Regions from separate parts of the Pseudomonas sp. PB103 genome, predicted to be linked through region 2. Evidence: predicted binding sites of a transcription regulator. Region 2 holds the regulator's gene; the other holds the start of a gene.

Region 1 (15,634 bases), on a different contig from region 2:
CTTCACGGGCGACATCGAGCAGGCCGAGGTTACTCAGGCTGTCGTAGAGCAAACGGCCGATGAGGAATTCCAGCGAGAGGTAGTACACCCGTTTCTGGCCTTTGCGGTAGATCTGCCGGGTGTGGTCCATCCAGTGTTCGACCATGTGATCACGCGCAGCCAATGCGATGGCTTCGAACCAGTCATGGTCGAAGGCGTGATCGGGGTCTTTGCCCACCGCGTAGGTGAGTTTGGTCAGGACGGCGTCGCGGAATGCGGCCACCTCTGCTTCGCGAACTAGTGGTTCTTGAGTCATCAATGGGACCTCGAGCGAGCGGGGAATTGTCTGAGCCTAGACGGTCTGACCGACGGTCGAGGCTCTGGTTCGGCAGTATTTCCTGAGACTGTGAGATGGCCCGGCATTACCCTGGCGGATGAGCTAATGAATGCAGGGGCCGTGCCGAATTGTCCGGCAATGTGCCTGCACGCAGAAAAAATCTGGCGAAAGGTTGTTCAAAAATCCACCAGTCCCGGTATGATCGCGCGCCCTGATGCACACACGCCTGGTAACTCCCGATGATGAAGCCCAACCTGATTGCCGCCGCCGAGATCGATCGTCTCGATACGTGGGCAAAATACTCAGCCCCGATGTGCGGTTCCTGCGTGTCCAGCTGCTGCACGCTGCCGGTTGAGGTGAAGATCAAGGATCTGGTGCGCATCGGTGTGGTCGACGAGTTCGAACTCGGTGACCCGCCGAAGAACATCGCCAAGCGTCTGCAAAAGGAAGGCCTGGTCGAGCGCTTCAACCAGAAGTCCGGCATCTTCACCCTGCAGCGCATGAGCAACAACGATTGCTACTACCTGGATCGTAAGAGCCGCCTGTGCACCATTTATGACAAGCGCCCGGATACCTGCCGCAATCACCCGAAGATCGGGCCGCGTCCGGGGTATTGCGCGTACAAGCCGAAGGAAGTGGTGCGCGAGCAGAATTTCCGCGCCATCGAGAAGTTTTGATCGGCCCTGAGATTTTCAGCGGCTGATCGGCCGCCTTCGCTGGCAAGCCAGCTCCCACAATGATTGTGGTCGTACACATATTTTATATACGACCCAAAACCCTGTGGGAGCTGGCTTGCCAGCGATGGGGCCAGCACCAATACCGCCTGAACCCCAGACAAACAAAAACGCCCCCGGTCTCGCGACCGGGGGCGTTTTCATTCAGCCTGAACTAATGACTCAGTTCTTGGCTTTCTTGGCAGCGCGGGTACGCTCGCTTTCGTCCAGGATCTTCTTGCGAAGACGGATGGACTTAGGAGTAACTTCGCACAGCTCGTCTTCCTGGATGTATTCCAGAGCCTGTTCCAGAGTGAACTTCACTGGTGGAACCAGAGCGATGGTTTCGTCTTTACCCGAAGCACGCATGTTGTCGAGCTTCTTGCCCTTGGTAGGGTTAACGCCCAGGTCGTTGTCGCGGCTGTTCTGACCAACGATTTGACCGTTGTAGATCTCTTGACCGTGTTCTACGAACAGCTTGCCACGAGCCTGCAGGGTTTCCAGCGAGTAGGTCAGTGCCTTACCGGTTTCAACCGAAACCAGAACGCCGTTCTGACGGCCGGACATGTGGCCCGACTTGACAGTGTCGTAGCGATCGAAGATCGAGGTCAGGATGCCAGCACCGTTGGTCAGGGTCAGGAACTGGTTACGGAAACCGATCAGACCGCGAGCAGGGATGTTGTATTCCAGACGAACACGGCCCTTGCCATCAGGAACCATGTTGCTCAGGTCGCCCTTACGCAGACCCATCTCTTCCATCACCTTGCCCTGCGCTTCTTCAGGGATGTCGATGGTGACGTTTTCGAACGGCTCTTGCTTGACGCCGTCAACTTCACGAATGATCACTTCAGGACGGCCCAGGGCCAGCTCGAAGCCTTCGCGACGCATGGTTTCGATCAGTACCGAGAGGTGCAGCTCACCACGGCCGGAAACCTTGAACTTGTCAGCGGAGTCGCCTTCTTCAACGCGCAGTGCAACGTTGTACAGCAGCTCTTTGTCCAGACGGTCCTTGATGTTACGGGACGTCACGAACTTGCCTTCTTTACCGCAGAATGGCGAGTCGTTTACCTGGAAGGTCATCGAAACGGTTGGCTCGTCAACGGTCAGAGGCTTCATCGCCTCGACGGTGTCCGGGTGGCACAGGGTGTCGGAGATGAACAGCGAGTCCATACCGCTGATGCACACGATGTCGCCTGCTGCAGCTTCTTCAACGTCGATGCGGTGCAGACCGTGGTGACCCATCAGTTTCAGGATACGGCCGTTACGGCGCTTGCCGTCGGCACCGATCGCCACAACCGGGGTGTTCGGCTTGACGCGACCACGAGCGATACGGCCAACGCCGATAACACCCAGGAAGCTGTTGTAATCCAGAGCGGAGATCTGCATCTGGAACGCGCCGTCACGGTCAACGGCCGGAGGCGGAACGTGGTCGACTACCGCTTGGTACAGCGGGGTCATGTCTTCCGCCATGGCGGTGTGATCCAGACCGGCAATGCCGTTCAGGGCCGAAGCGTAAACAACCTGGAAGTCCAGTTGTTCTTCGGTAGCACCGAGGTTGTCGAACAGGTCGAAGATCTGGTCCAGAACCCAGTCCGGACGCGCGCCTGGACGGTCAACCTTGTTGATTACCACGATCGGACGCAGGCCGGCTTCGAAAGCCTTCTTGGTCACGAAACGGGTTTGCGGCATAGGGCCGTCTTGAGCGTCAACCAGCAGCAGAACGGAGTCAACCATCGACATTACGCGTTCAACTTCGCCGCCGAAGTCGGCGTGGCCCGGGGTGTCCACGATGTTGATGTGGTAGCCGTTCCAGTTGATGGCGGTGTTTTTCGCCAGAATGGTAATACCGCGCTCTTTTTCCTGGTCGTTGGAGTCCATCACGCGCTCGTCGTTGAGCTCGTTGCGCTCCAGAGTGCCGGATTGACGCAGGAGTTTGTCTACCAGGGTGGTTTTACCATGGTCAACGTGGGCAATGATGGCGATGTTACGTAGATTTTCGATCACTTGTGTATCTCGATCAGAGGATTCGGTTTGCTGACAAGTCTTGGCAGCGATTAGCAGTAGTGTCCGGCATGGCCGTTACAGCTTGACGGCGGTGTCGGGGGGCCGGTGACGCAGGCCACAGGCAAACAGCCCCGGGCACTTAGCTCGGTCGATAAACGCGCACATTGGCATGCCCCTCACTGAGCAAATGGTGAGCATGCAGGCGACTCATCACGCCTTTGTCGCAATACAGCAGGTACTGGCGAGTCGGATCCAGCTCCTTGAAACGAGCGTTCACTGCGTAGAACGGCATCGTCTGTACTTCTACGCCAGCGAGTTCCAGCGGCTCATCCTCGGCGGCATCCGGGTGACGGATGTCGATCACGATCTGGCCGGCCAATGCTTCGCTGACTTCTTCAATCTGTACGTCCTGGCCCAATTCGTCGATCACGCGATCGATCGGCACCAGTTTGGCGTTTTCGAGCGCACGCTCGAGCACCGCCATGTCGAATTCTTTCTCTTCGTGTTCAACGCGACCGCGTTTGGCGGCGGTCTTCGGGTTGACCGAAATGACCCCACAGTATTCCGGCATGTGCCGGGCAAAATCGGCGGTGCCGATCTCGTTGGCCGTGTCGATGATGTCCTGCTTGTGCGCCACGATCAGCGGACGCAGGACCAGTTTGTCGGTCACGCAGTCGATCACCGACAGGTTCGGCAGCGTCTGGCTCGACACCTGGGAGATCGCCTCGCCAGTGACCAGCGCCTCGATCTGCAGGCGGTCGGCGATGTTGGAGGCCGCGCGCAACATCATACGCTTCAATACGACGCCCATATGACTGTTATCGACTTTGCCGAGAATTTCGCCCAACACTTCTTCGAACGGAACACTGACAAATAGCACGCGTTGCGAGCTGCCGTACTTCTTCCAGATGAAATGCGCGACTTCCATCACGCCCAATTCATGGGCACGACCGCCCAGATTGAAGAAACAGAAGTGGGTCATCAGGCCGCGACGAATGATCTGGTAGGCCGCAACGGTCGAGTCAAAGCCGCCGGACATCAATACCAGCGTCTGCTCCAACGCACCGAGCGGATAGCCGCCGATGCCGTTGTGCTGGCTGTGAATCACAAACAACCGTTTGTCGCGAACTTCGATACGGACTTCGATTTCCGGCGCTTTCAGGTCGATTCCGGCGGCACCGCACTCACGGCGCAGCTTGCTGCCGACGTATTTTTCGACGTCCATCGAGCTGAAGGTGTGCTTGCCGGCACGCTTGCAGCGCACCGAGAAAATCTTCCCGGCCAGCGCCGCGCCGTAGTGCTCTTTGCACTTCTCGGTGATGTCGTCGAAGTCGCCCAGCGGGTACTCGTCGATCTGCAAAAAGTGCGCGATGCCCGGCATGCAGGTCAGGCGCTCACCCATCTCTTTCAAGGCTTTGGCGTCGGTAATGCGGGTTTCCAGCTCGAGATTGTCCCACACACCGTTCACCACCACGGCCGGGTCCAGGTCGCGGAGCACGGTGCGGATGTTCTTGGCCAACTGGCGGATGAATTTCGTCCGGACAGGTCGGCTTTTGATGGTGATCTCGGGGAAGACTTTTACGATTAGTTTCATGAAAACAGCGCGCGAACGGCCAGCCGAAAAAGGGGGGCGCGGATTATAGCGGAAATTGCTCAAGGTTTAACCAGTTAATGTGCAGAAGGTTTAGCATGCACCAAAACGGGTCATTTTCGATTTATAACGCTACATTAGAGGGCGAGATTTTCCACTTTCAGGCGCGCAGCACCTTAATAAGCGTGAATTTGGGGCAAAAAACCCATGCTGGGGCACTGGCATGCAATTTGCTCCCTTGTGAGGCAGGTTGCCTTGGCAGAGTATTCGCGCCGGCATCAACCAAATTCAAGGGCATCCACTACCAAGCCCGAAGCCACCCGGAGGACATATGTCGAAGACGGTTCAACTCATCAAAGATCATGACGTCAAGTGGATTGATCTGCGCTTCACGGACACCAAAGGTACTCAGCACCACGTGACCATGCCGGCCCGCGATGCTTTGGACGACGACTTCTTCGAAGTCGGCAAAATGTTCGACGGTTCCTCCATTGCTGGCTGGAAAGGCATCGAAGCCTCCGACATGATCCTGATGCCGGTTGACGAAACTGCCGTTCTCGACCCGTTCACCGAAGACGCCACCCTGATCCTGGTGTGCGACATCATCGAACCTTCGAGCATGCAAGGCTACGATCGCGACCCACGTGCGATCGCCAAGCGCGCCGAAGAACACCTGAAAGCCACCGGTATCGGTGACACCGTGTTCGCCGGTCCTGAGCCAGAATTCTTCATCTTTGACTCGGTGAAATTCAAGTCGGACATTTCCGGCTCGATGTTCAAGATCTACTCCGAGCAAGGTTCGTGGATGTCCGACCAGGACATCGAAGGCGGCAACAAGGGTCACCGTCCAGGCGTCAAAGGCGGCTACTTCCCGGTTCCACCGTTCGACCACGACCACGAAATCCGTACCTCCATGTGCAACGCACTGGAAGAAATGGGCCTGACCGTCGAAGTTCACCACCACGAAGTGGCGACTGCCGGCCAGAACGAAATCGGCGTCAAGTTCAACACCCTGGTGAAGAAAGCCGACGAAACCCAAACCCTGAAGTACGTTGTGCACAACGTTGCTGACGCCTACGGCCGCACCGCGACCTTCATGCCGAAGCCACTGTACGGCGACAACGGTTCGGGCATGCACGTACACATGTCGATCTGGAAAGACGGCAAGAACACCTTCGCAGGTGAAGGCTATGCCGGCCTGTCCGATACCGCTCTGTACTTCATCGGCGGCATCATCAAGCACGGTAAGGCCCTGAACGGCTTCACCAACCCGGCGACCAACTCCTACAAGCGTCTGGTGCCAGGCTTCGAAGCTCCGGTAATGCTGGCCTACTCGGCTCGCAACCGTTCCGCTTCGATCCGTATTCCTTACGTGTCGAGCCCGAAAGCCCGCCGTATCGAAGCACGTTTCCCGGATCCGGCTGCCAACCCGTACCTGGCCTTCGCTGCACTGCTGATGGCCGGTCTGGACGGCATCCAGAACAAGATCCACCCAGGCGACGCTGCTGACAAAAACCTGTACGACTTGCCGCCTGAAGAGGCGAAAGAGATCCCACAAGTTTGCGGCAGCCTGAAAGAAGCCCTGGAAGAGCTGGACAAGGGCCGCGCGTTCCTGACCAAGGGCGGCGTATTCTCCGACGACTTCATCGACGCTTACATCGCGCTGAAATCGGAAGAAGAAATCAAGGTTCGCACCTTCGTACACCCACTGGAATATGAGCTGTACTACAGCTGCTGATCCGGTAGCGCCGCGCTACGCGGCGTGACAAAAAGAGGCCTCCTTCGGGAGGCCTTTTTTGTGCGCGCGCATCCATGGATAATCCGCCGCCTCAGCGCCCGTTACCGGCGCCTTGACGAAGGGATTCGCATGAAGTGGTTATGGGCCATCGCCCTGACGGCCAGCCTCGCCTGCCAAACGGCCGGAGCGGCAGCGTTCTATGAAAACAAAACCCTGGCGCATCCGCTGATCGAGGGTTTGCAGGAAAGCTCGGCGACGCTGGCGTTCATCAAGGAAGCGGGGGGCGTCAAAGGTTATTACTGCATTTGCAATATGCCCAATGCCGAACCCCGTTTGCTTGACGATTTCGGCCAGGCGACCATCGAATCGGTTTTCCTCATGTCGCTCGACAGTGAGGATCCGACCCGCTTTGTGCTGTTCCGGCAGAACGAGCAATACCGAATCTACGCCTACAAGTACAACGACAACGATCACCTCTACAGCCGCGTCACGCGTCTGCAGCCAGCGCTGGATCGCATTACCGCAGGCCAGAAACACCTCGATGCCCTGACCATCAAGAAAGCACTGAGCCGAAACACCCCGCTGAACTATCGCTTCTACTATGAAGAGTCCGGCGTACCGGAGTTCGACCAACTCGATTTCAGCCAAGGAACACTGGTGAGCTATTACGGCCAGTACTACGACCCTCTGAGCAATCCCACACCGGACGACGAACCGTACTTCTACAAGAAAACCTATCAGGAAAAAGACGGTCGGTTTCTCACTGTTACCTTCTGGCGTTGGCTCGATGGCACCCTCGTCGAGGGTAACCGCACGCTCTACAACTATCAGGTCAGACGTATTGCCTGGGAAACCGCTCCGCTGAAATTCACCGGCAGCGAGGACGGCCAATCGGTGTCTTATGACTCCGGATCGATCTCGGCCAAAGGTGCCTACAAGCAGGGCGTACGTATCGGCCCGTGGTCTATTTCCAAAGACGAGAAATATTCGGCGTCCGGTCACTTTGCAGAGGGTAAACGGGAGGGACAATGGAGCATTTACCAGGACGGGCAGACGCTGGACGGCGAGTACCACAATGATTTGCGCGACGGCCGCTGGCAGCTTTCCAACTACGACGAGATGGAATGGGTCGCCACCGGATTCCAGACCTATGTCCATGGTCAACTCAACGGCCCGAGCGAACTGACCATCGCCGGCAAGACCGAGCGCGGCAATTATGTCGACGATAAACGCCAAGGCCCATGGGAAACCAAAGCAGGAAACGGCGACTACACGAATGATCTGCAAAGCGGCCCGTGGACACTCAAGACTGACAACGGACACACTCAAACCGTGAACTTCGTCGCCGGCAAAAAAGAAGGCGAGCTGCGCGATTTCGACGCCAATGGTGTGTTGACCTACATCGAGCATTACAAGACGGGCGTCCTGTCCGGCAGTCGCGAGAGCGTGCTTGCGGCAGGCGCCTCACGATAGGGCCCGGGGCCATTTGTGTGAGCTGATGTTGAGGCGGTTGGGCTTACCGCTGCCTCTGGCCTATGCTGCAAGCCAATCTCACTGCTGATCGGTTGCATCCATGGGTCGTGGTTTTCTATTTCTCCTACTGGTGATCGCCCTGCCCGTCGCGGCGCAGATCTACAAGTACACCGACGCCAACGGCCACACGGTGTACAGCGATCACTCGCCGGACGGCGTGCAGGCGCAACCGGTGGAATTGCCGCCGCTCAATCGGGTCGAGCCGCAAGCGCCGAGCGCACCGGCCGCGCCTGAGCCCGACACTCGTGAACCTGCGCGCAACGCCTACGACATTCTTGAACTCGCCGGCCTGCCCACTGAAGAAGCCTTGCGCGCCAACAACGGCACCTTCACTGTCAATGTGCTGATCAAACCGCGTCTGCAGGCGCCGCATCAATTACGGCTGGTGCTCGACGATGAACCGTACGGTCAGCCGAGCAACGTGCCAATCCTGCAGTTGGTGAATGTTGACCGGGGTGAGCATCGACTGGCCGTCCAGGTCATCGACGGGCAAACAATCGTTCAGCAAAGCCCGCCCGTGGCCTTCACTGTGCAGCGAGTACACAAGCCATGATTCGCGCGTGGCTGATCGCCGCTTTGGCCATGATGACGTTGCAAGCCTCGGCAGAGGTCTTTACCTACGTCGATGCGCAGGGCAATCGCGTTTATACCGACCAGCCACGCGGCAATGCCAAGCGTGTGCCCATCGCCACCAGCAATCGCATGTCGGCCAATCCAACGGCCGCCGCGCCGATCACCACGGCGAAGAAATCCCCGGAACAACCGCCGTTCCACTACGACATGCTGCGCATTCTGGTGCCCGAACCCGATGCCACGATTCGCAGCAGCGCCGGCGAAGTCATCGTCAGCGTCACCAGCGAACCGGGCCTGCAAAAAGGGCATCGTTATCGGCTGTTGCTGGATGGTCAGGCCACTGGCGAGCCCGGCCTGACGCCAGTCTTCCCGCTGAGCAATATCGATCGTGGCAGCCACAACCTTTCGGTGGAAATCCTCGACGCCGAAGGGCGGACGGTCGAGCGCACCGCTAACCAACCCTTCCACATGCTGCGCATCTCCCTCGCGCAGAAACGCCAGGTCAAACCGTGCGTTGCCGACGATTACGGGGTTCGCCCGGAATGTCCGCTCAAAGACAAACCCGAAGAGCCGAAAAACCCCTTCCTGCGTTTCTTCTAACGCCGTTCAGCTTTGCGCACTATATTGGTGCAATAGGCTGCACCGTACTCATATTCCAACCCATTTTGGTTCGAAACTTCCCGTTCGCGCCGGCCGAATGCCACGCAAACGAGCGTCAAACGCCCGTTTCAGGCGTCGAACGCTTCTTTTCAGAGCCTTGGTTTGGTTTTTGCATTTTCCCGATACCGACGCTTGCTTGTTGCGCACGCTCCGCCCCCAAAAGAGGCTCCGATGACCATTAGCGACGCAATCCACCGTTTGCTGCTCGACAACCTGACCACCGCCACCATCCTGCTCGACGCCGAATTGCGCCTCGAGTACATGAACCCGGCGGCGGAGATGCTGCTCGCCATCAGCGGGCAGCGCAGCCATGGGCAGTTCATCAGCGAGCTGTTCACCGAATCTACCGAGGCGCTGAATTCCCTGCGCCAAGCCGTGGAACAGGCGCATCCGTTCACCAAACGCGAAGCGATGCTCACCGCCCTCACCGGCCAGACGTTGACCGTGGATTACGCGGTGACGCCGATCCTCAGTAATGGCGCGACCATGCTCCTGCTGGAAGTCCACCCGCGTGACCGCTTGCTGCGGATCACCAAGGAAGAGGCGCAAATCTCCAAACAGGAAACCAGCAAAATGCTGGTGCGCGGCCTCGCCCACGAGATCAAGAACCCGCTGGGCGGCATCCGTGGCGCCGCGCAATTGCTGGCCCGCGAACTGCCGGAAGACAGCCTGCGCGATTACACCAACGTAATCATTGAAGAGGCCGATCGCCTGCGCAATCTGGTCGATCGCATGCTCGGTTCGAACAAGCTGCCGTCGTTGGCAATGTGCAACATTCACGAGGTACTGGAACGCGTCGGCCATCTGGTCGAGGCCGAAAGTCAGGGCTGCATCACCTTGGTGCGCGATTACGACCCAAGCATTCCCGACGTGTTGATCGACCGCGAGCAAATGATTCAGGCCGTGTTGAACATCGTGCGCAACGCGATGCAGGCAATCAGCAGCCAGAACGAGCTGCGCCTGGGCCGCATCAGCCTGCGTACCCGGGCCATGCGCCAGTTCACCATCGGCCACGTCCGCCATCGCCTGGTGACCAAGATCGAGATCATCGACAACGGCCCCGGGATCCCCGCGGAACTTCAGGAAACCATTTTCTTTCCCATGGTCAGCGGACGCCCGGACGGTACCGGGCTCGGCCTGGCCATTACCCAGAACATCATCAGCCAGCACCAGGGCCTGATCGAGTGTGACAGCCATCCAGGCCACACCACCTTCTCGATCTTTCTGCCACTGGAACAAGGAGCCACATCGACATGAGCCGTAGTGAAACCGTGTGGATCGTCGATGACGACCGTTCTATCCGTTGGGTGCTGGAAAAGGCCTTGCAGCAGGAAGGCATGACCACGCAGAGCTTCGACAGCGCTGATGGCGTGATGAGTCGCCTGGCCCGTCAGCAGCCTGACGTGATCATTTCCGACATTCGTATGCCGGGTGCCAGCGGCCTGGACTTGTTGGCACGGATTCGCGAGCAGCACCCACGGTTGCCGGTCATCATCATGACCGCTCACTCCGATCTGGACAGCGCTGTCGCCTCCTATCAGGGCGGCGCTTTCGAATACTTGCCCAAGCCGTTCGACGTTGATGAAGCGGTGTCGCTGGTCAAACGTGCCAACCAGCACGCGCAAGAACAGCAAGGCCTGGAAGTTGTACCGGCGCTGACCCGCACCCCGGAAATCATCGGCGAAGCGCCGGCGATGCAGGAAGTGTTTCGCGCCATCGGGCGCTTGAGCCACTCCAACATCACCGTGTTGATCAACGGTGAATCGGGTACTGGTAAAGAACTGGTCGCCCACGCCCTGCACCGCCACAGCCCACGCGCGGCCTCGCCGTTTATTGCGCTGAACATGGCGGCGATCCCCAAGGATCTGATGGAGTCCGAGCTGTTCGGCCATGAGAAAGGCGCGTTCACCGGCGCGGCGAATCTGCGTCGCGGGCGTTTTGAGCAGGCTGACGGCGGCACGCTGTTCCTCGATGAAATCGGTGACATGCCGGCGGATACGCAAACCCGTTTGCTACGGGTTCTGGCGGATGGCGAGTTCTATCGCGTTGGCGGGCATGTGCCGGTCAAGGTCGATGTGCGCATCATCGCCGCGACGCACCAGAACCTGGAAACCCTGGTGCACGCCGGCAAATTCCGTGAGGACTTGTTCCATCGCCTCAATGTGATCCGCATCCACATCCCGCGCCTGTCGGACCGTCGCGAAGACATTCCGACCCTGGCCAAGCATTTCCTCAGCCGCGCCGCGCAGGAACTGGCGGTCGAGCCGAAGCTGCTGAAAAGCGAGACCGAGGAATACCTGAAGAACCTGCCGTGGGGCGGCAACGTGCGCCAGCTGGAGAATACCTGCCGCTGGATCACCGTAATGGCGTCCGGACGCGAAGTACACATCAGCGACCTGCCGCCAGAGCTGCTCAACCTGCCGCAGGACTCGGCACCGGTGACCAACTGGGAGCAGGCGCTGCGCCAGTGGGCCGACCAAGCCTTGGCGCGTGGCCAGTCGAGCTTGCTCGACAGCGCGGTGCCGGCGTTTGAGCGGATCATGATCGAGACGGCGCTGAAGCACACGGCCGGACGTCGGCGTGATGCGGCGGTGTTGCTGGGTTGGGGGCGTAATACCCTGACGCGCAAGATCAAGGAGTTGGGGATGAAGGTTGATGGTGCGGATGATGATGAGGGGGATGAGGGTTAACTCGGCACTCTAGTCGTCCGCGAAAAGATCGCAGCCTGCGGCAGCTCCTACATTGAACCCATGTAGGAGCTGCCGCAGGCTGCGATCTTTTTGTTTGCGTGCACCGCCAAAAGGCACGACGACCCGCAATCGGGCATAACAACCGGATCAAAAAAAACCCAAACAGAACTCGAAAAACAACCGCCCAAAACCACGAAAGCCCCGAATTCCGGGGCTTTCGCGTTTCTCATCAGCTTTTTTGTTTCAACAAATTAAAACCTGGCACGCCCCCTGCAATACCTCTCACAGGTGATTCGTTTCACCACCCGTTTCGGGGACCTTGGTACAGGCAGGCCGGGGATTCCCCTCTTTACATCGGGCTCACACCGCAACGCGGCGAGCCCATCCTTTTGGGGCTCTTGGTACAGGCAGGCCGGGGGTTCCCTCTTTACACCGGACCGACGCGTCACGCGAAGTCCATCCCGTTTTGGGAACCCTGATACAGGCAGGTCAGGGATTCCCGCTTTTATTGCTCCCTCAGATGAATCTCCAGGCGCCAGCGGTCATCGACCGCACTGCCGGCCCAGTCACCCTGCAGCGGCCGCGCCGCCAGCACCGTCAGCAACAACCCACCGTCACTCGCTCGCGTCCGCCAATTGACGTCTTTGCCGTTGAGCTTGAGCTGGCCCTTCTGCGCCGGCCCCTCAGCCTGGAACAACAGCGCCACCGTGCCATCGATGACTTCGCCATGCAGCTTCGGCTCGTTGTTGAACCACACCAGCAAACCGCCGTCAGTCATCTCGATCTGCTGCAACACTGTCGGATCCGGCGTGGTCAGGCGGCCAATCATCAAGCCGATCATCACGCCGACAATCGCCAGCGAAGCGATCACACGCGGGAATAGTTTCGAACGGTTGTCCACAGGCGGCGTAGAATGCCGCTCATCTTTACCTTCGGAGCCGTGCATGTTTCACGTCATCCTTTTTCAACCAGAAATTCCGCCGAATACCGGCAACGTTATCAGGCTGTGCGCCAACAGCGGCTGCCACCTGCATTTGATCGAACCGCTGGGCTTCGAGATGGACGACAAGCGCTTGCGCCGTGCCGGTCTCGATTACCACGAATATGCCACTCTGCAACGTCACGCCGATCTCGCCAGTTGCCTGGCAAGCATCGGTAACCCTCGGGTGTTTGCGTTCACCACCAAGGGCTCGCGACCGTTTCATGATGCGGCGTTTGTCCCGGGCGATGCGTTCATTTTCGGCCCGGAAAGCCGTGGCTTGCCGCCGGAAGTGCTCGACGCCCTGCCCGCTGAACAGCGCCTGCGCCTGCCCATGCGTGAAGGCTGCCGCAGCCTGAACCTGTCCAACACCGTCGCGGTCGCCGTGTACGAAGCCTGGCGCCAGAACGACTTCAAATAACTACACACCTGATCGTTCCCACGCTCTGCGTGGGAATGCAGCCCGTGACGCTCCGCGTCACTGGACGCGGAGCGTCCCCAGAGGCATTCCCACGCGGAGCGTGGGAACGATCAGCCAAGAAAAAAGCGCCTGTTACGGCGCTTTTTTCGTTGTAGCCAGGACCGTTTATTGAACGGTTGGCGTCTCGCCGCTTTCCTGCATGCGCTGCAATTCTTGCGCGTACAGGGCGTCGAAGTTCACCGGCGCCAGCATCAGCGCTGGGAACGAACCGCGGGTCACCAGGCTGTCCAGGGTTTCGCGTGCGTACGGGAACAGGATGTTCGGGCAGAACGCACCCAGGGTGTGGCTCATCGAAGCCGCGTCGAGGTTTTTAATCAGGAAGATACCGGCCTGTTGCACTTCAGCGATGAAGGCCACTTCGTCACCGTTTTTCACGGTCACGGACAGGGTCAGTACGACTTCGTAGAAATCGCCTTCGAGTTCTTTCTGGCGAGTGTTCAGATCCAGACCAACGGTCGGATCCCACTGCTGACGGAAGATCGCCGGGCTTTTCGGGGCTTCGAAGGACAGGTCGCGAACGTAGATGCGCTGCAAGGAGAATTGCGGTGCGGTTTCTTCTTCGCTGGCTGCAGTGTTCTGTTGGTCAGTCATCTCAGATCCTTTCTGATCTTGGGTCTTTTAGGGAGTGCTGTACGTGGGTGCAGCCGTTCAGGCCTTGAGCAGCGCGTCGAGCTTGCCGGCGCGCTCCAGGGCATACAAATCGTCACAACCGCCGATGTGCTTGCTGCCGATCCAGATCTGCGGCACGGACGTGCGTCCGGCTTTCTGGGCCATTTCGGCGCGCACCTGCGGCTTGCCATCGACCTTGATCTCTTTGAACGCCACGCCTTTGTTCTCGAGCAGGTACTTGGCTCGCGAGCAATAAGGGCAGTAATCGCTGGAGTAGACGATGACTTCGCTCATATCACTTCACCAGCGGCAGGTTGTCGCCTTTCCAGCTGGAGATCCCGCCGGACAGCTTGGCGGCGGTGAAGCCGGATTTCATCAGCTCGCGGGCGTGGGTGCCGGCGGTCTGGCCCAGGGCGTCGACCAGAATAATGGTCTTGGCCTTGTGCTTTTCCAGCTCGGCGGTGCGCGCAGCCAGTTTGTCCTGGGGAATGTTGATCGCGCCAACGATGTGGCCGGCAGCGAAATCCTTGGCCGGACGGATGTCCACCACTACTCCTGCGTCTTTGTTGACCAGTGCAGTCAGCTCACCGGTGCTCAGGCTTTTACCGCCGCCCTGCATCGTGTGCGCCAGCAGCAGAGCCAGCAGTACGACGAAGATACCGACAAGAATGTAGTGGTTAGTGGCAAATTCAATCAGGTGAGCAACCATCGAAGGAGGTTCCAGGGCGTTAAAATGTCGGCCAGTATACACAGCCACTATGGTCGGCCAAACCCCGTCCGGCGGTGACGCGGTCGGAACTTAGCTTTAAACTCCAACTCCCTTTTCCATCGCCCTCTTCTTTATTAGCCACGAGTGGATTCCATGACTACCACGCCTAAACCTTTGGTCCTGATGATTCTCGACGGCTTCGGTCACAGCGAAAGCCCCGAATCCAACGCCGTTTTTGCGGCGAAGAAGCCCGTCCTTGATCGCCTGTGGGCCACCGTGCCGAACGGCTTGATCTCGGGCAGCGGCATGGACGTCGGTCTGCCGGACGGCCAGATGGGCAACTCCGAAGTCGGCCACATGAACCTCGGCGCCGGCCGCGTGGTGTATCAGGACTTCACCCGCGTGACCAAGTCGATCCGCGACGGCGAATTTTTCGAGAACCCGACCATCTGCGCCGCTGTGGATAAAGCCGTGGCCGCCGGTAAAGCCGTGCACTTCATGGGTCTGCTCTCCGATGGCGGCGTGCACAGCCATCAAGATCACCTGATCGCCATGGCCGAACTGGCCTTCAAGCGCGGCGCTGAAAAAATCTACCTGCACGCTTTCCTTGATGGCCGCGATACGCCGCCGAAAAGCGCTGCCTCGTCGATCGAATTGCTCGATGCAACCTTCCAGGCACTGGGCAAGGGCCGCATCGCCAGCATTATCGGCCGTTACTTCGCAATGGATCGTGACAACCGCTGGGATCGCGTCGCTCAGGCCTACAACCTGATCGTCGACGGCAACAGCGAATTCAACGCCGCCACCGCGCAGGAAGGTCTGGACGCTGCTTATGCGCGTGGCGAGAGCGACGAATTCGTCAAAGCCACGACCATCGGTGTGCCGGTAAAAGTCGAAGACGGCGACGCTGTGGTGTTCATGAATTTCCGCGCCGACCGCGCCCGCGAGCTGACCCGCGTCTTCGTCGAAGACGATTTCAAGGATTTCGAGCGCGCGCGCCAGCCGAAACTGGCCGGGTTCGTCATGCTGACCCAATAC
Region 2 (15,634 bases):
GTGGCGAACCTGGACGTTCTTCAGGGTTTTCTGCAGGGCCTGACCCAGGCGTTCAGTCAGGTAGACGGAGCGGTGATGCCCGCCGGTGCAGCCAATGGCAATGGTCACGTAGGCACGGTTGCTCGCGGCAAAACGTGGCAGCCACTTGTGCAGGTAGGTGAAGATGTCCTGGAACATTTCTTCAACCTCAGGCTGCGCCTCCAGGTACTCGGCCACGGGGGCATCGAGACCGGACTGCTCGCGCAGCTCCGGCTTCCAGTACGGGTTGGGCAGGCAGCGTACGTCGAACACCAGGTCCGCATCCACCGGCATGCCGCGCTTGAAACCGAATGACTCGACCAGAAATGCCGTGCCCGGCTCCGGCTGATTCAGCAAGCGCAGCTTGATAGTGTCGCGCAACTGGTACAGGTTCAGATTGGTGGTGTTGATCTTCAGGTCGGCGAGATCGGCGATCGGGCCGAGCAGGGCAGTTTCATCGTGAATCGCTTCGGCCAGCGACCGGTTGGCATTGCTCAGCGGGTGGCGGCGGCGAGTTTCGGAGAAACGCTTGAGCAGGGTTTCTTCATCGGCATCAAGATAAAGCACATCACATTGAATATGCTTGCTGCGGGCATCTTCCAGCAGTTCGGGAAAGCGGCTCAGGTGGCTCGGCAGGTTGCGCGCGTCAATCGACACGGCAACCAGCGGTTGCGCAAGCTCCGTATGGATCAATGCGCGCTCGGCCAGCTCTGGCAGCAAGCCTGCCGGCAGATTGTCGATGCAGTAGTAACCGTTGTCCTCAAGGACATCAAGGGCGGTACTTTTACCCGAGCCGGAACGGCCGCTGACGATGATCAAGCGCATGATTACTGCCCGTTTTGCTCGTCCAGAACGACCTGGTACAAGGCTTCGTTGCTCGCGGCGCTGCGCAATTTGTCACGCACGTCCTTGCGGTCGAGCATGCTGGCGATCTGACGCAGCAACTCCAGGTGCGCATCGGTAGCGGCTTCCGGGACCAGCAAGACAAACAGCAGGTCAACCGGCGCGCCGTCAATGGCGTCGAAATCGATGGGGGCTTGAAGGTGCATCAACGCACTGATGGGCGTTTCGCAGCCTTTGAGGCGGCAGTGAGGAATGGCGATGCCGTTGCCAAAACCGGTAGAACCGAGTTTTTCACGGGCAATCAGAGCCTCGAAGACATCTTGCATCTCCAGATCCGGCACTTCGCGGGCGATCAGGTTGGCAATTTGTTCGAGGGCTTTCTTTTTACTGCCGCCCGGCACGTTCACGAGGGAACGGCCGGGGGTCAGGATACTTTCAAGTCGGATCATGGGGTGGGGGGTTATCGACCGGTCGCGCCCTGGAGCAGGCTCTGGGTCTTTTCCTTATGCTTTTTGAGTTGTTTATCCAGCTTGTCGGTCAAGGCGTCGATCGCCGCGTACATATCGGTATGTTCCGCGTTGGCGACCACTTCGCTGCCGGGTATATGCAAGGTGGCTTCGATTTTCTGCTTCAGCTTTTCGACGCACATCGTGACCTGCACGTTGGTGATCTTGTCGAAATGGCGCTCCAGTCGTTGGAGTTTTTCCTCGATATAGGAACGCAGAGGTTGGGTCACTTCCAGTTGGTGTCCACTGATGTTGACTTGCATACAGCTTCTCCTTCGTTGCCAGTGCATAAAGCGGCAGGCTGGATAGCCTGCCACTGGAACGCTGTAACGTGGCTTACATCAACCGCTTGCGTTCGCTCGAAGGCGCGATCCCTAAGGATTCGCGGTACTTGGCGACGGTGCGGCGAGCCACCTGAATGCCTTGTGCCTCCAGTAAACCAGCGATCTTGCTGTCACTCAACGGCTTTTTCTGATTTTCCGCGGCAACCAGTTTTTTGATGATCGCGCGAATCGCCGTGGACGAGCATTCGCCGCCTTCGGAGGTGCTGACATGGCTTGAGAAAAAGTATTTCAGCTCATAAATACCGCGCGGGGTATGCATGAATTTCTGTGTGGTCACCCGGGAAATCGTTGATTCATGCATGCCCACCGCTTCGGCAATGTCGTGCAAGACCAGCGGTTTCATGGCTTCGTCGCCGTACTCCAGAAAACCGCGCTGATGCTCGACGATCTGGGTGGCAACTTTCATCAGGGTTTCATTGCGGCTCTGCAGGCTCTTGATGAACCAGCGCGCTTCCTGCAACTGATTGCGCATGAAGGTGTTGTCGGCGCTGGTGTCGGCGCGACGGACGAATCCGGCGTATTGCGCATTGACGCGCAGGCGTGGCACCGATTCCTGATTCAGCTCGACCAGCCAGCGCTCGTTGTCCTTGCGCACGATCACGTCAGGTACAACGTACTCGGCCTCAGTGGATTCGATCTGCGAACCCGGACGCGGATTGAGGCTCTGCACCAGCTCGATGACCTGGCGCAACTCGTCTTCCTTGAGTTTCATGCGGCGCATCAACTGGCTGTAATCGCGGCTGCCAAGCAGGTCGATGTAGTCCGTGACCAGACGCTTGGCTTCTGCCAGCCATGGCGTCTTGGCCGACAACTGGCGCAATTGCAGCAACAGGCATTCGCCAAGGTTGCGCGCACCGATACCGGCCGGTTCGAATTGCTGGATGCGGTGCAGGACGGCTTCAATCTCGTCCAGCTCGATGTCCAGTTCCGGATCGAACGCTTCGAGGATTTCTTCGAGGGTTTCGTCCAGATAGCCCTGATTGTTGATGCAATCGATCAGGGTCACGGCGATCAGGCGATCGGTGTCGGACATCGGGGCGAGGTTCAGTTGCCACAACAGGTGGCTTTGCAGGCTTTCGCCAACGGAGGTGCGGGTGGTGAAATCCCACTCGTCATCGTCGCTGCTGGGCAGGCTGCTGGCGCTGGTCTGATAGACATCTTCCCAAGCGGTGTCGACCGGCAATTCGTTGGGAATGCGTTCGCTCCAATCGCCGTCTTCGAGGTTGTCGACGGTCGGCGCGGTTTCCTGGTAGGAAGGTTCCTGGATCTCGGTGGGCTTCTGTTCAGCGTTGTCGGCCAAGGGGTCGGAATTGTCGAAGTCTTCGCCTTCTTCCTGGCGTTCGAGCATCGGATTGGATTCCAGCGCCTCCTGGATTTCCTGTTGCAGATCCAGGGTCGACAATTGGAGCAGACGGATGGCCTGTTGCAGCTGCGGTGTCATCGTCAGCTGCTGGCCCATTCTCAAGACTAGCGATGGTTTCATGGCAGGGGCTTAACACCTTATTCGCCGGCGCTATGCGCCATCCACTACAGGGCGCCGAAGCGCCAAACTTAAGCAAATTATATGCCTGAAACTGAAGTGTTTGCCTAGAGCGCTGTAACAATTAAAGCGTATAAAAAGCTGCTTCATCGATACAGCACCCTCGCGAATCACCAGGATGCTGTAGCGCTTACAGGCGGAACTCGTGACCCAGATACACTTCCTTGACCAGATCGTTGGCCAGGATGGTTTCGGCGTCACCTTCGGCGATCAGTTGACCGTCGTTGACGATGTACGCGGTTTCGCAGATATCCAGCGTCTCACGCACGTTATGGTCGGTGATCAGTACACCGATGCCCTTGGCCTTGAGATGGTGGATGATCTGCTTGATATCGCCGACCGAGATCGGGTCGACACCGGCAAACGGTTCGTCGAGCAGGATGAATTTCGGCGCGGTGGCCAGCGCGCGGGCAATTTCCACGCGGCGGCGTTCACCACCCGACAGGCTCATGCCGAGGTTGTCGCGGATGTGGCTGATGTGGAATTCCTGCAGCAGGCTTTCCAGCTCCTTGCGACGACCGGCCTTGTCGAGTTCCTGACGGGTTTCGAGGATGGCCATGATGTTGTCGGCGACCGACAGTTTGCGGAAGATCGACGCTTCTTGCGGCAGATAGCCGATACCAGCCTTGGCACGACCGTGCATCGGCTGGTGGCTGACGTCCAGATCATCGATCAGTACGCGGCCCTGATCGGCCTGCACCAGGCCGACGATCATGTAGAAGCACGTGGTCTTGCCGGCGCCGTTGGGGCCGAGCAGGCCGACGATCTGGCCGCTGTCGATCGACAGGCTGACGTCACGCACGACCTGGCGGCTTTTATAGGCCTTGGCCAGGTGCTGAGCTTTCAGAGTTGCCATTACTGGGTTTTCTCTTCGGTTTTCTTCTTCGGCTGGATCACCATGTCGATGCGCGGACGCGCCTCGGTGACCTTGCTGCCGGTAGCGCGACCGGCGCTGGCAAGTTTTTTCACCGTGTCATAGACGATCTTCTCGCCCTGAGTGGTGTTGTTGTCTTTGTCGACAACCTTGGCCTTGTCGATCAGCACAACGCGGTTTTGCGCGGCGTGGTACTGGATCGTCACGCCCCAGCCCTGTACAGGCTTGGTGTCGCCAGCGGTCTGCAGCTGTTCGAAGTAGGCGAGGTTGCCGACCGAGGTCACCACGTCGATATCACCGGTCGGGGTACGGGTGATGGTCACGGTATTGCCGGTGACCTTCATCGAACCCTGGGTGATGATCACGTCACCTTTATAGGTAGCAACGCCGTTCTTGTCGTCCAGTTGGGCATCGTCGGCCTGAATGCGGATTGGCTGCTCTTGATCGTTCGGCAGAGCCCAGGCGCTCACGCTTCCCAGTGCTGCGCCCAGACTGAGCAAAATAGGGAGGGTTTTAACGAGCCTCATACTGTCCTCTTACGTTCGATAGCAGGTGTATCCTGCTGTCCTTCAGATACGCTTTCATTCCAACGCCAGTCGATACACCGCCAGCGCCGTCGATTCTAACGGGTTGCTCGGTCTGCGCATATTGCTCCTGCGGGAACACCGTCATGCGAGTGGAGGTGACCAGCAGATCGCGCTTCTTTTCGTCGGTGCGCTTGATGCGCACCGAGTCGATCAATTCAACCTGGGTGCCACCCGAGTTCACTTCGCCGCGTTCACTGGTCACGTGCCACGGGAAATCCGTGCCGCGGTACATGTTCAGATCAGGTTTGGTGACCAGCGTGATGTCGGTCGCCTTGACGTGCTCGGCTTTCTCGGACGTCATTTCATATTGCACTTTGCCGTCCGGCAGGTATTGCAGGGTGTGTGTGTTGGTTGCATACCAGTCGATCGGGCTTTCGGTCGACGTGACCTGCGGCTTGTCGAGGAAGCGTTCCGGGCTGATGTTCCAGTAGCCGACCGCGGCGAAAAGCGCCGCGATGCAACCGAACAGCAGGAAGTTGCGAAATTTTTTGCTAAACATGGTTTGACTCACAAGTACGCGGCATTGGCGGCATCAAGGCTGCCCTGCGCACGCAGGATCAATTCGCAGAATTCGCGGGCGGCGCCTTCGCCGCCACGGGCGCGGGTTACGCCATGGGCGTGTTCGCGGACGAAATCGGCAGCGTTGGCGACCGCCATCCCCAGGCCCACGCGGCGGATCACCGGCAGGTCAGGCAGGTCGTCACCGAGGTAGGCGACCTGTTCATAGCTTAGGCCCAGTTGTTCAAGTAGACCGTCGAGAACGACCAATTTGTCTTCGCGCCCCTGAAAAAGATGCGGGATACCCAGGTTTTTCGCCCGACGCTCAACCACCGGTGTCTTGCGGCCGCTGATAATGGCAGTTTGTACGCCCGCATTCATCAGCATCTTGATGCCTTGGCCATCAAGGGTGTTGAAGGTCTTGAATTCGCTGCCGTCTTCGAGGAAATACAGGCGCCCGTCGGTGAGGACCCCGTCGACGTCGAACACCGCCAGTTTGATCGCTTTGCCGCGTTGCAGCAGATCGTTGCTCATTTACATGACTCCTGCGCGCAGCAGATCGGAAAGGTTGAAGGCGCCAATCGGGCGATCGTCCTCGTCGACAACTACCAGTGCGTTGATTCGGTGGTCTTCCATGATTTTCAGGGCCTCGGCGGCAAGCATCTCGGGCCGGGCGGTCTTGCCGTGGGCCGTCATTACCTGGTCGATGGTGGCGCTGCGGATATCGATGCTGCGATCAAGGGTGCGGCGCAAATCGCCGTCGGTAAAGATCCCGGCCAGTTTGCCGTCGGCTTCAAGGATCGCCGTCATGCCCAGGCCCTTGCGGGTCATTTCCATCAACGCGTCCTTCAAAAGGGTACCGCGCTGCACCTGCGGCAGCTCTTGCCCGGCGTGCATGACGTTTTCAACTTTCAGCAACAGGCGGCGGCCGAGGGCCCCGCCCGGATGCGAAAACGCGAAATCTTCAGCGGTGAAACCACGCGCTTCGAGCAATGCCACGGCCAGGGCATCGCCCATGACCAGGGCTGCGGTGGTCGACGAGGTCGGTGCCAGATTCAACGGGCAAGCCTCATGCTCGACGTGAACGTTGAGATTGACTTCGGCTGCCTTGGCCAGCGGCGATTGCGGGTTACCGGTGACGCTGATCAGCTGGATGCCCAGGCGCTTGATCAGTGGCAGCAGGGTGACGATTTCGTTGGTCGAGCCAGAGTTGGAGAGGGCCAGGATCACGTCGTCGCGGGTGATCATGCCCATGTCGCCATGACTGGCTTCGGCCGGGTGAACGAAAAAAGCCGGGGTGCCGGTGCTGGCCAGGGTCGCGGCAATCTTGTTGCCGACGTGCCCGGATTTGCCCATGCCGACCACGACCACACGGCCTTTGCTGGCCAGAATCATCTCGCAAGCACGGACGAAATCGGCGTCGATATGGGGCAACAAGCCTTGTACGGCTTCCACTTCGAGTTGGATGGTGCGTTGTGCCGATTGAATCAGGTCGCTGGATTGGCTCATGTCAGAAATCGTATAGCCCGATGAAAAGGCGGCGATTATAGCGGTTATGTTGCAAAGCCTCACGCAAGATCGTCGCGCTTTGTCATTCCTCGTTACCAAATGCTTCGAAAACCTGCTGCGGGCCTGTCAAATCACTGAACATGCGCCGGCACAAGCCTTGGGCGCTTGGCGGTTGCAGTGATATAGTTCGCCGCCAGTTCGGCCTGCCCGGGATGTATGTGCTTTCCCAAGAAAGCCTGGCGTCCGAGTGAGAGGCTGCATCGCAAGGAGTTTAGATGAGTGCCGATAACGCCTACGCGGTCGAGCTGAAGGGAGTCTCCTTCAAGCGCGGTGCGCGCAGCATTTTCAATAACGTCGATATTCGCATCCCGCGCGGCAAGGTCACCGGCATCATGGGGCCTTCCGGGTGTGGCAAGACCACGCTGCTGCGGTTGATGGGCGCGCAGTTGCGTCCCACCAGCGGCGAAGTCTGGGTCAACGGTCAGAACCTGCCGAAGCTGTCGCGCAGCGATCTGTTCGATGCGCGCAAGCACATGGGTGTGCTGTTTCAGAGCGGCGCGCTGTTCACCGATCTCGATGTCTTCGAGAACGTCGCTTTCCCCCTGCGCGTTCATACCCAATTGCCGGAAGAAATGATCCGCGACATCGTCCTGCTCAAATTGCAGGCAGTCGGTCTGCGTGGCGCCATCGAATTGATGCCTGACGAACTGTCCGGCGGCATGAAACGTCGTGTCGCGCTGGCCCGGGCGATTGCGCTCGATCCGCAGATTCTCATGTACGACGAACCGTTCGTCGGCCAGGACCCGATCGCCATGGGCGTGCTGGTGCGCCTGATCCGTCTGCTCAACGATGCGCTGGGGATCACCAGTATCGTGGTCTCCCACGATCTGGCCGAAACCGCGAGCATTGCCGACTACATTTATGTCGTCGGTGATGGTCAGGTGTTGGGGCAGGGCACACCGGATGAACTGATGAACTCGGACGAGCCGCGTATCCGTCAGTTCATGACCGGCAATCCCGATGGCCCGGTGCCGTACCATTTTCCAGCGACGGATTACCGCGCAGATCTTCTGGGGAAGCGCTGATGCGCAGAATTTCATTAATAGAACGCGTTCGCCGGTTTGGCGAAGCGGCGATCGATGCCGTTGCGGTGTTCGGTCGGGCCACGCTGTTCCTGTTTCATGCCTTGCTGGGGCGTGGTGGCATCAGCGGTGGCTTCGGCCTGCTGGTCAAGCAACTGCATTCGGTCGGCGTGATGTCGCTGGTGATTATTGTCGTCTCCGGCATTTTCATCGGCATGGTCCTGGCGTTGCAGGGTTTCAGCATTCTGTCGAGCTACGGTTCGGAGCAGGCGGTAGGGCAGATGGTGGCCCTGACCTTGCTGCGTGAACTGGGGCCGGTGGTGACGGCGTTGCTGTTCGCCGGGCGTGCCGGTTCGGCGCTGACCGCCGAAATCGGCAACATGAAGTCGACTGAACAGCTTTCCAGCCTGGAAATGATCGGTGTCGACCCGCTCAAGTACATCATTGCCCCGCGCCTGTGGGCCGGTTTCATTTCCCTGCCGGTGCTGGCGATGATTTTCAGCGTGGTAGGCATCTGGGGCGGTTCGTGGGTAGCTGTCGACTGGCTGGGCGTGTATGAAGGCTCCTACTGGGCGAACATGCAGAACAGCGTGAACTTCACCAGTGATGTGCTTAACGGTGTCATCAAAAGCATCGTTTTCGCCTTCGTCGTCACCTGGATCGCCGTATTCCAAGGCTATGACTGTGAGCCCACTTCCGAGGGAATCAGTCGTGCCACCACCAAGACCGTGGTGTTTGCCTCGCTGGCAGTGCTCGGCCTGGACTTTATTCTGACCGCTTTGATGTTTGGAGATTTCTGATGCAAAACCGCACCCTGGAAATCGGTGTCGGCCTGTTCCTGCTGGCAGGGATCCTGGCTTTGTTGCTGCTTGCGTTGCGGGTCAGTGGCCTGTCTCCGACGTCGACCACTGACACCTATAAACTTTATGCCTACTTCGACAATATCGCCGGTTTGACGGTCAGAGCCAAAGTGACCATGGCCGGTGTGACCATCGGCAAGGTCACGGCGATCGATCTGGATCGCGACAGCTTCACCGGTCGGGTCACCCTGCAAGTGGATAAAAAGGTCGACAACCTGCCAACCGACTCCACAGCGTCTATCCTGACCGCTGGTCTGCTGGGCGAGAAGTACATCGGTATCAGCGTCGGTGGGGAAGACAAACCGCTGAAGGATGGCGGAACCATCCACGACACGCAGTCGTCTCTGGTACTGGAAGACCTGATCGGTAAATTCCTGCTCAATACCGTTAGCAAAGACGCCAAATGAGGAGCTTTTGAATGATCTCTATCTTGCGACGCAGCCTGTTGGTGCTGTTGGCGGCCTTGCCGTTGATGGGTAACGCCGTGGCGGCTGCGACTTCGGCACACGATCTGGTTCAGGACACAACCAACCGGTTGCTGGCCGATCTGGCGGCCAACAAAGAGAAATACAAGCAGGATCCGACTGATTTCTACGCGGCGCTCAACAGCATCGTCGGGCCGGTGGTGGACGCCGAAGGCATTTCCAAGAGCATCATGACGGTCAAGTATTCGCGCAAGGCCACGCCGGCGCAGATGCAGACCTTCCAGGAAAACTTCAAGAAAGGCCTGTTCCAGTTCTACGGCAACGCCTTGCTCGAGTACAACAACCAGGGCATTACCGTTGATCCGGCGAAGGACGAGTCGGGTGATCGCACCAGCGTCAACATGACCGTCAAGGGCAGCAACGGCGCGATCTATCCTGTGCAGTACACGCTGGAGAAGATCAATGGCGAGTGGAAACTGCGCAACGTGATCATCAACGGCATCAACATCGGCAAGCTGTTCCGTGATCAGTTCGCCGACGCGATGCAGCGTAATGGCAACGACCTGGACAAGACCATCAATGGTTGGGCCGGTGAAGTGGCCAAGGCCAAGGAATCCACCGAAAAGAACCCAGCACAATGAGTGAGGCCGCAGTTCGTATGAGTGATGTCGACGAGCTTCTGCTCAGCGGAGTGCTGGATTACCGCACCGGCCCTGACTTGCGCAAGGAAGGCCAGGCACTGATCAAGTCCAGTAAAGCGGCATCGCTGGTGATCGATTGCTCGGCGGTGAAGAAGTCCAGTAGCGTCGGCTTGTCGTTGCTGCTGTGCTTCATGCGCGATGCCAAGGCGGCCGGCAAGGCTGTCAGCATCCGCGCAATGCCCGAAGACATGCGCGAAATTGCTCAGGTCAGTGAATTGACCGAACTGTTGGCGCACCCCTGAACCCACATCTATAAAGAAGCCCCCCGTCAGAGTCCTGCCATGCGGGGTTCGCAGGCGCGGGGCTTTTTTGTATGATGTCCGACCCGTGCGCACAGGGCGCCGATTGAGGTTGAGCATGCAGGCCGTAGAAGTGAAGAGCTTCCTTGAAGGAAAGCTGCCCGGAACGTTGGTAGAAGTTGAGGGCGAAGGCTGCAATTTCCAGCTGAACGTGATTAGCGATGAACTGGCGGCGTTGAGCCCGGTGAAGCGTCAGCAGCAGGTCTATGCCCATTTGAACCCATGGATCACCGATGGCAGCATCCATGCGGTCACTATGAAATTTTTCAGCAGCGCGGCCTGGGCCGAGCGCACCTGAGCCTAAGGGCGTCGAGATTCTTATGGATAAATTGATTATTACCGGTGGCGCTCGCCTTGATGGCGAGATCCGCATTTCCGGGGCAAAGAACTCTGCCCTGCCGATCCTGGCTGCCACCCTGCTGTGTGATGGCCCGGTGACCGTTGGCAACCTGCCGCACCTGCACGACATCACTACCATGATCGAGCTGTTCGGTCGCATGGGCATTGAGCCGGTGATCGACGAGAAACTCAGCGTCGAAATCGACCCGCGCACCATCAAGACCTTGATCGCCCCGTACGAACTGGTGAAAACCATGCGTGCGTCGATCCTGGTACTGGGCCCGATGGTTGCCCGTTTCGGTGAAGCCGAAGTTGCACTGCCTGGCGGTTGCGCCATCGGTTCGCGTCCGGTCGACCTGCACATCCGTGGTCTCGAAGCCATGGGCGCGGTGATCGACGTCGAAGGCGGCTACATCAAGGCCAAGGCGCCTGAAGGTGGCCTGCGCGGTGCAAGCTTCTTCTTCGATACCGTCAGTGTGACCGGTACCGAGAACATCATGATGGCCGCTGCTCTGGCCAAGGGCCGCAGCGTGCTGCAGAACGCCGCCCGCGAGCCTGAAGTGGTTGACCTGGCGAACTTCCTCAACGCCATGGGCGCCAAGGTTTCCGGCGCCGGCACCGACACCATCACCATTGATGGCGTCGAGCGTCTGGGTTCGTGCTTCTACAAAGTCATGCCTGACCGTATTGAAACCGGCACCTACCTGGTGGCTGCTGCCGTGACCGGTGGCCGCGTCAAGGTCAAGGACACCGATCCGACCATCCTCGAAGCCGTTCTGGAAAAACTCCGTGAAGCCGGCGCAGAAATCACCTGCGGTGAAGACTGGATCGAGCTGAACATGCACGGCAAGCGTCCGAAGGCAGTGAACGTGCGCACCGCGCCGTACCCGGCTTTCCCGACTGACATGCAGGCGCAGTTCATCTCGCTCAACGCCATTGCCGAAGGCACCGGTGCGGTGATCGAGACGATCTTCGAAAACCGTTTCATGCACGTGTACGAACTGCACCGCATGGGCGCCAAGATCCAGGTCGAAGGCAACACTGCCATCGTCACCGGTACTGAAGTCCTGAAAGGCGCGCCAGTCATGGCCACCGACCTGCGAGCTTCGGCCAGCCTGGTGATCTCGGCACTGGTTGCCGAAGGTGACACGCTGATCGACCGCATCTACCACATCGACCGTGGTTACGAGTGCATCGAAGAAAAACTGCAGATGCTGGGCGCCAAGATCCGTCGCGTACCGGGCTAACAGCTGCATGTGGACACAGGGACGTGTCCGTTGAATTCGTTTTGAGTCGAGCCGGTTTCCGGCTCGATGTGTGTCCGGCGCCGATTGCGACCGGACATGAGTACCTTGATAAGGACTGACGTTTCCCATGTTGACCATCGCACTGTCCAAGGGCCGCATCCTTGACGACACCCTGCCGCTTCTTGCTGAAGCGGGCATCGTGCCGACCGAGAATCCGGACAAGAGCCGCAAGCTGATTATTCCTACGACTCAGCCAGACGTACGTCTGCTGATCGTGCGCGCCACTGACGTGCCGACCTATGTCGAGCATGGCGCGGCCGACCTCGGCGTCGCTGGTAAAGACGTGCTGATGGAATACACCGGCCAGGGTCTCTATGAGCCACTGGACCTGCAGATCGCCCAGTGCAAGCTGATGACCGCCGGCAAGATCGGTGCGCCAGAGCCCAAGGGCCGTCTGCGCGTGGCGACCAAGTTCGTCAACGTTGCCAAGCGTTACTACGCTGAGCAGGGCCGTCAGGTCGACATCATCAAGCTCTATGGCTCGATGGAACTGGCGCCGCTGATCGGTCTGGCGGACAAGATCATCGACGTGGTCGACACCGGCAACACTTTGCGCGCCAACGGCCTGGAGCCTCAGGAACTGATCGCCACGATCAGCTCGCGCCTGGTGGTCAACAAGGCTTCGATGAAAATGCAACACGCCCGAATCCAGGCGTTGATCGACACCCTGCGCAACGCAGTGGAGTCTCGACACCGCGGCTGATTTACCTGCGCGACCCCAGGTCGCGCCGTCTATCCGCCTCATAGCCAGAATTCTCAGGTGCCTAAGCGGATCGAATGATAGTTTCGGGCGCCTGAGTTTTTTGCCATTCCTATGAGGCTCTCGCTATGACCGCAACGACTGCAATTCGCCGACTCAACGCTGCTGACCCGGATTTCGCGCATCATCTGGATCATCTGCTGAGCTGGGAAAGTGTGTCTGACGACTCGGTCAATCAGCGGGTGCTGGACATCATCAAGGCTGTGCGCGAACGCGGTGACGCGGCGCTGGTCGAGTTCACCCAGAAGTTCGACGGCCTCGAAGTCGCTTCGATGGCTGACCTGATCCTGCCGCGCGAGCGCCTGGAACTGGCGCTGACGCGCATCACCGTGCCGCAGCGCGAAGCACTGGAAAAAGCCGCCGCCCGTGTGCGCAGCTACCACGAAAAACAGAAGCAGGATTCCTGGAGCTACACCGAGGCTGACGGCACCGTGCTGGGCCAGAAGGTCACGCCCCTGGATCGCGCCGGTCTGTATGTGCCGGGCGGCAAGGCGTCGTATCCTTCGTCGGTATTGATGAACGCGATTCCGGCCAAAGTCGCCGGCGTGACCGAAGTGGTCATGGTCGTGCCGACCCCGCGCGGTGAAATCAACGAGTTGGTGTTGGCGGCTGCGTGCATCGCTGGCGTCGACCGCGTGTTCACCATCGGCGGCGCGCAAGCCGTTGCTGCCTTGGCTTATGGCACCGAAAGCGTGCCGAAAGTCGACAAAGTGGTTGGCCCGGGCAACATTTATGTCGCCACGGCCAAGCGCCACGTGTTCGGTCAGGTTGGCATCGACATGATCGCCGGCCCTTCGGAAATCCTCGTGGTGTGCGACGGCCAGACCGATCCGGACTGGATCGCCATGGATCTGTTCTCGCAAGCCGAGCACGACGAAGACGCGCAGGCGATTCTGGTCAGCCCGGACGCCGAGTTCCTCGACAAGGTCGCCGCCAGCATCGACAAACTGCTGCCGACCATGGATCGCGCGACCATCATCGAAACCTCGATCAATGGCCGTGGTGCGTTGATTCACGTGAAGGACATGGCCCAAGCCATCGAAGTCGCCAACCGCATCGCCCCTGAGCACCTGGAATTGTCGGTTGCTGATCCGCAAGCCTGGCTGCCGCAGATCCGCCACGCCGGCGCGATCTTTATGGGCCGTCACACTTCCGAAGCGCTGGGCGACTACTGCGCGGGCCCGAACCACGTATTGCCGACCTCCGGCACCGCGCGGTTTTCGTCGCCGCTGGGCGTGTATGACTTCCAGAAACGTTCGTCGATCATCTTCTGCTCCGAGGCCGGTGCCTCCGAGCTGGGTAAAACTGCCTCCGTGCTGGCCCGTGGCGAATCGCTGAGCGCTCACGCGCGCAGCGCCGAATACCGCATCAAAGACGCAGACTTTCTTCAAGGGCAGGGGGAATAAAGCATGAGTAAATTCTGGAGCCCGTTCGTCAAGGATCTGGTGCCATACGTGCCGGGCGAACAGCCGAAGCTGACCAAACTGGTCAAGCTCAACACCAACGAAAACCCGTACGGCCCATCGCCAAAAGCCTTGGCGGCCATGCAGGTCGAGCTGAATGACAACCTGCGCTTGTACCCCGATCCGAACAGCGATCTGCTGAAAACTGCAGTCGCCAACTACTACGGCGTACAGAGCAATCAAGTGTTTCTCGGTAACGGTTCGGACGAAGTGCTCGCGCACATTTTCCACGGTTTGTTGCAGCATGATCAGCCGTTGCTGTTCCCGGACATCAGCTACAGCTTCTATCCGGTTTACTGCGGGTTGTACGGCATCAAGTTTGATGCGGTGCCGCTGGACGCACAGTTCCAGATCGACCCGGCCGACTACGCCAAGCCGAACGGCGGGATTATTTTCCCTAACCCGAACGCCCCGACCGGGTGCCTGCTGGCGCTGGACGCGGTTGAACAAATCCTCAAGGCCAGCCCGGATTCAGTCGTGGTGGTGGATGAGGCGTATATCGACTTCGGCGGCGAGACGGCGATCAGTCTGGTCGATCGTTATCCGAACCTGCTGGTGACGCAGACCCTGTCCAAATCGCGCTCGCTGGCCGGTTTGCGCGTGGGTCTGGCGGTCGGGCATCCGGACTTGATCGAGGCGCTGGAGCGAATCAAGAACAGCTTCAACTCTTATCCGCTGGATCGTCTGGCGATTGTCGGTGCTGCTGCCGCGTTCGAAGATCGCGAGTATTTCGACAAGACCTGCCGTCTGGTGATCGAGAGCCGCGAGTGGGTGATCGCGCAGTTGCAGGCCAAGGGTTTTGAAGTGCTGCCGTCGGCGGCGAACTTCATCTTCGCCCGGCATCCGCAGCATGATGCGGCGGGGCTGGCGGCGAAATTGCGCGAGCAGGGCGTGATTGTGCGTCACTTCAAGCAGGAGCGGATTGCGCAGTTTCTGCGGATCTCGATTGGCACGCCGGAGCAGAATCAGGCGCTGATCGACGGCCTGGGCGAGCTTTAAACCACCGCTGCACCCTGTAGGAGTGAGCCTGCTCGCGATGCGTTTCAGCATTCAACATGTGAGTTGAATGACACACCGCAATCGCGAGCAGGCTCACTCCTACAGGGGATTTGTGGTGATTACTCGTGATGCGGTTCGCCAAGGAAGGTCAGTGAGCTGAACAAGCCACGACTGTTCACATCAGCACTGTCCTTGACCGGCACCTCAACCTGCGCCGCAATCACATTCAACCCTTCATTTCGCACCAGCACCCGCGCGCGGCCATCCTTGTCGGTCTCGGTGCTCAGGGTGTTCGGCGCACTGCGATAGTCGCCAATCAACTTCACCCCGGCCGCCGGTTTGCCATCGAGCAACACCCGCACCGGCAACGATTTTCCCGGTCCCACGGTCAGCGGATCGACCTCCGGCAAAATCAACAACTTGATCTGATCAAGCTTCGGCAACTTCGCCCCCGGCTGGTAAATCGCCAGGCTGTATTTGAATGTCTCGGTTGCCTCAATAGCGCCCGGTACTTTGCTGCGGCCTTCGTTGACCCACTTTTTGTCGGCAGTCTGCGACCACATGCCGTTATTCAGCGCCACGGCCAACACCGCAGGCGACTTCAGCGGCTGCAAACGTGCGTGATCGGCGAGTCGTTCAACGCTCACCGGAATCATCTTGCCGCCCGCATCGTAGGCCCA

Evidence for each region. Region 2 encodes sigma-54, which starts transcription at its own class of promoters, with help from an activator protein. Its sites were predicted from a motif close to ANTGGCATNNANNTTGCTNT; they were not measured.
Region 1: a site for sigma-54 is predicted at 4,842-4,861, ahead of glnA (type I glutamate--ammonia ligase). Genes of this name have one in related genera too.

The regions. Positions count from the first base shown of each region.
Region 1 covers NZ_RWIL01000048.1:2,243-17,876, forward strand. Annotated here, with positions in the region: gene EJA70_RS08450 (glycogen/starch/alpha-glucan phosphorylase) at 1-295, opposite strand, end outside; gene EJA70_RS08455 (YkgJ family cysteine cluster protein) at 556-993, shown strand; gene typA (translational GTPase TypA) at 1,213-3,033, opposite strand; gene thiI (tRNA uracil 4-sulfurtransferase ThiI) at 3,173-4,627, opposite strand; gene glnA (type I glutamate--ammonia ligase) at 4,956-6,362, shown strand; gene EJA70_RS08475 (hypothetical protein) at 6,492-7,835, shown strand; gene EJA70_RS08480 (DUF4124 domain-containing protein) at 7,936-8,448, shown strand; gene EJA70_RS08485 (DUF4124 domain-containing protein) at 8,445-9,068, shown strand; gene glnL (nitrogen regulation protein NR(II)) at 9,300-10,385, shown strand; gene ntrC (nitrogen regulation protein NR(I)) at 10,382-11,818, shown strand; gene EJA70_RS08500 (hypothetical protein) at 12,324-12,764, opposite strand; gene EJA70_RS08505 (tRNA (cytidine(34)-2'-O)-methyltransferase) at 12,763-13,218, shown strand; gene secB (protein-export chaperone SecB) at 13,384-13,869, opposite strand; gene grxC (glutaredoxin 3) at 13,927-14,181, opposite strand; gene EJA70_RS08520 (rhodanese-like domain-containing protein) at 14,183-14,596, opposite strand; gene gpmI (2,3-bisphosphoglycerate-independent phosphoglycerate mutase) at 14,750-15,634, shown strand, end outside.
Region 2 covers NZ_RWIL01000118.1:46,388-62,021, reverse strand. Annotated here, with positions in the region: gene rapZ (RNase adapter RapZ) at 1-843, opposite strand, end outside; gene ptsN (PTS IIA-like nitrogen regulatory protein PtsN) at 846-1,310, opposite strand; gene hpf (ribosome hibernation-promoting factor, HPF/YfiA family) at 1,322-1,630, opposite strand; gene EJA70_RS21030 (RNA polymerase factor sigma-54) at 1,704-3,194, opposite strand; gene lptB (LPS export ABC transporter ATP-binding protein) at 3,382-4,107, opposite strand; gene lptA (lipopolysaccharide transport periplasmic protein LptA) at 4,107-4,652, opposite strand; gene lptC (LPS export ABC transporter periplasmic protein LptC) at 4,639-5,211, opposite strand; gene EJA70_RS21010 (HAD family hydrolase) at 5,220-5,744, opposite strand; gene EJA70_RS21005 (KpsF/GutQ family sugar-phosphate isomerase) at 5,745-6,719, opposite strand; gene EJA70_RS21000 (ATP-binding cassette domain-containing protein) at 6,995-7,804, shown strand; gene mlaE (lipid asymmetry maintenance ABC transporter permease subunit MlaE) at 7,804-8,601, shown strand; gene mlaD (outer membrane lipid asymmetry maintenance protein MlaD) at 8,601-9,068, shown strand; gene EJA70_RS20985 (phospholipid-binding protein MlaC) at 9,080-9,727, shown strand; gene EJA70_RS20980 (lipid asymmetry maintenance protein MlaB) at 9,724-10,029, shown strand; gene EJA70_RS20975 (BolA family protein) at 10,145-10,384, shown strand; gene murA (UDP-N-acetylglucosamine 1-carboxyvinyltransferase) at 10,407-11,672, shown strand; gene hisG (ATP phosphoribosyltransferase) at 11,800-12,435, shown strand; gene hisD (histidinol dehydrogenase) at 12,561-13,898, shown strand; gene hisC (histidinol-phosphate transaminase) at 13,902-14,954, shown strand; gene EJA70_RS20950 (DUF4198 domain-containing protein) at 15,074-15,634, opposite strand, start outside.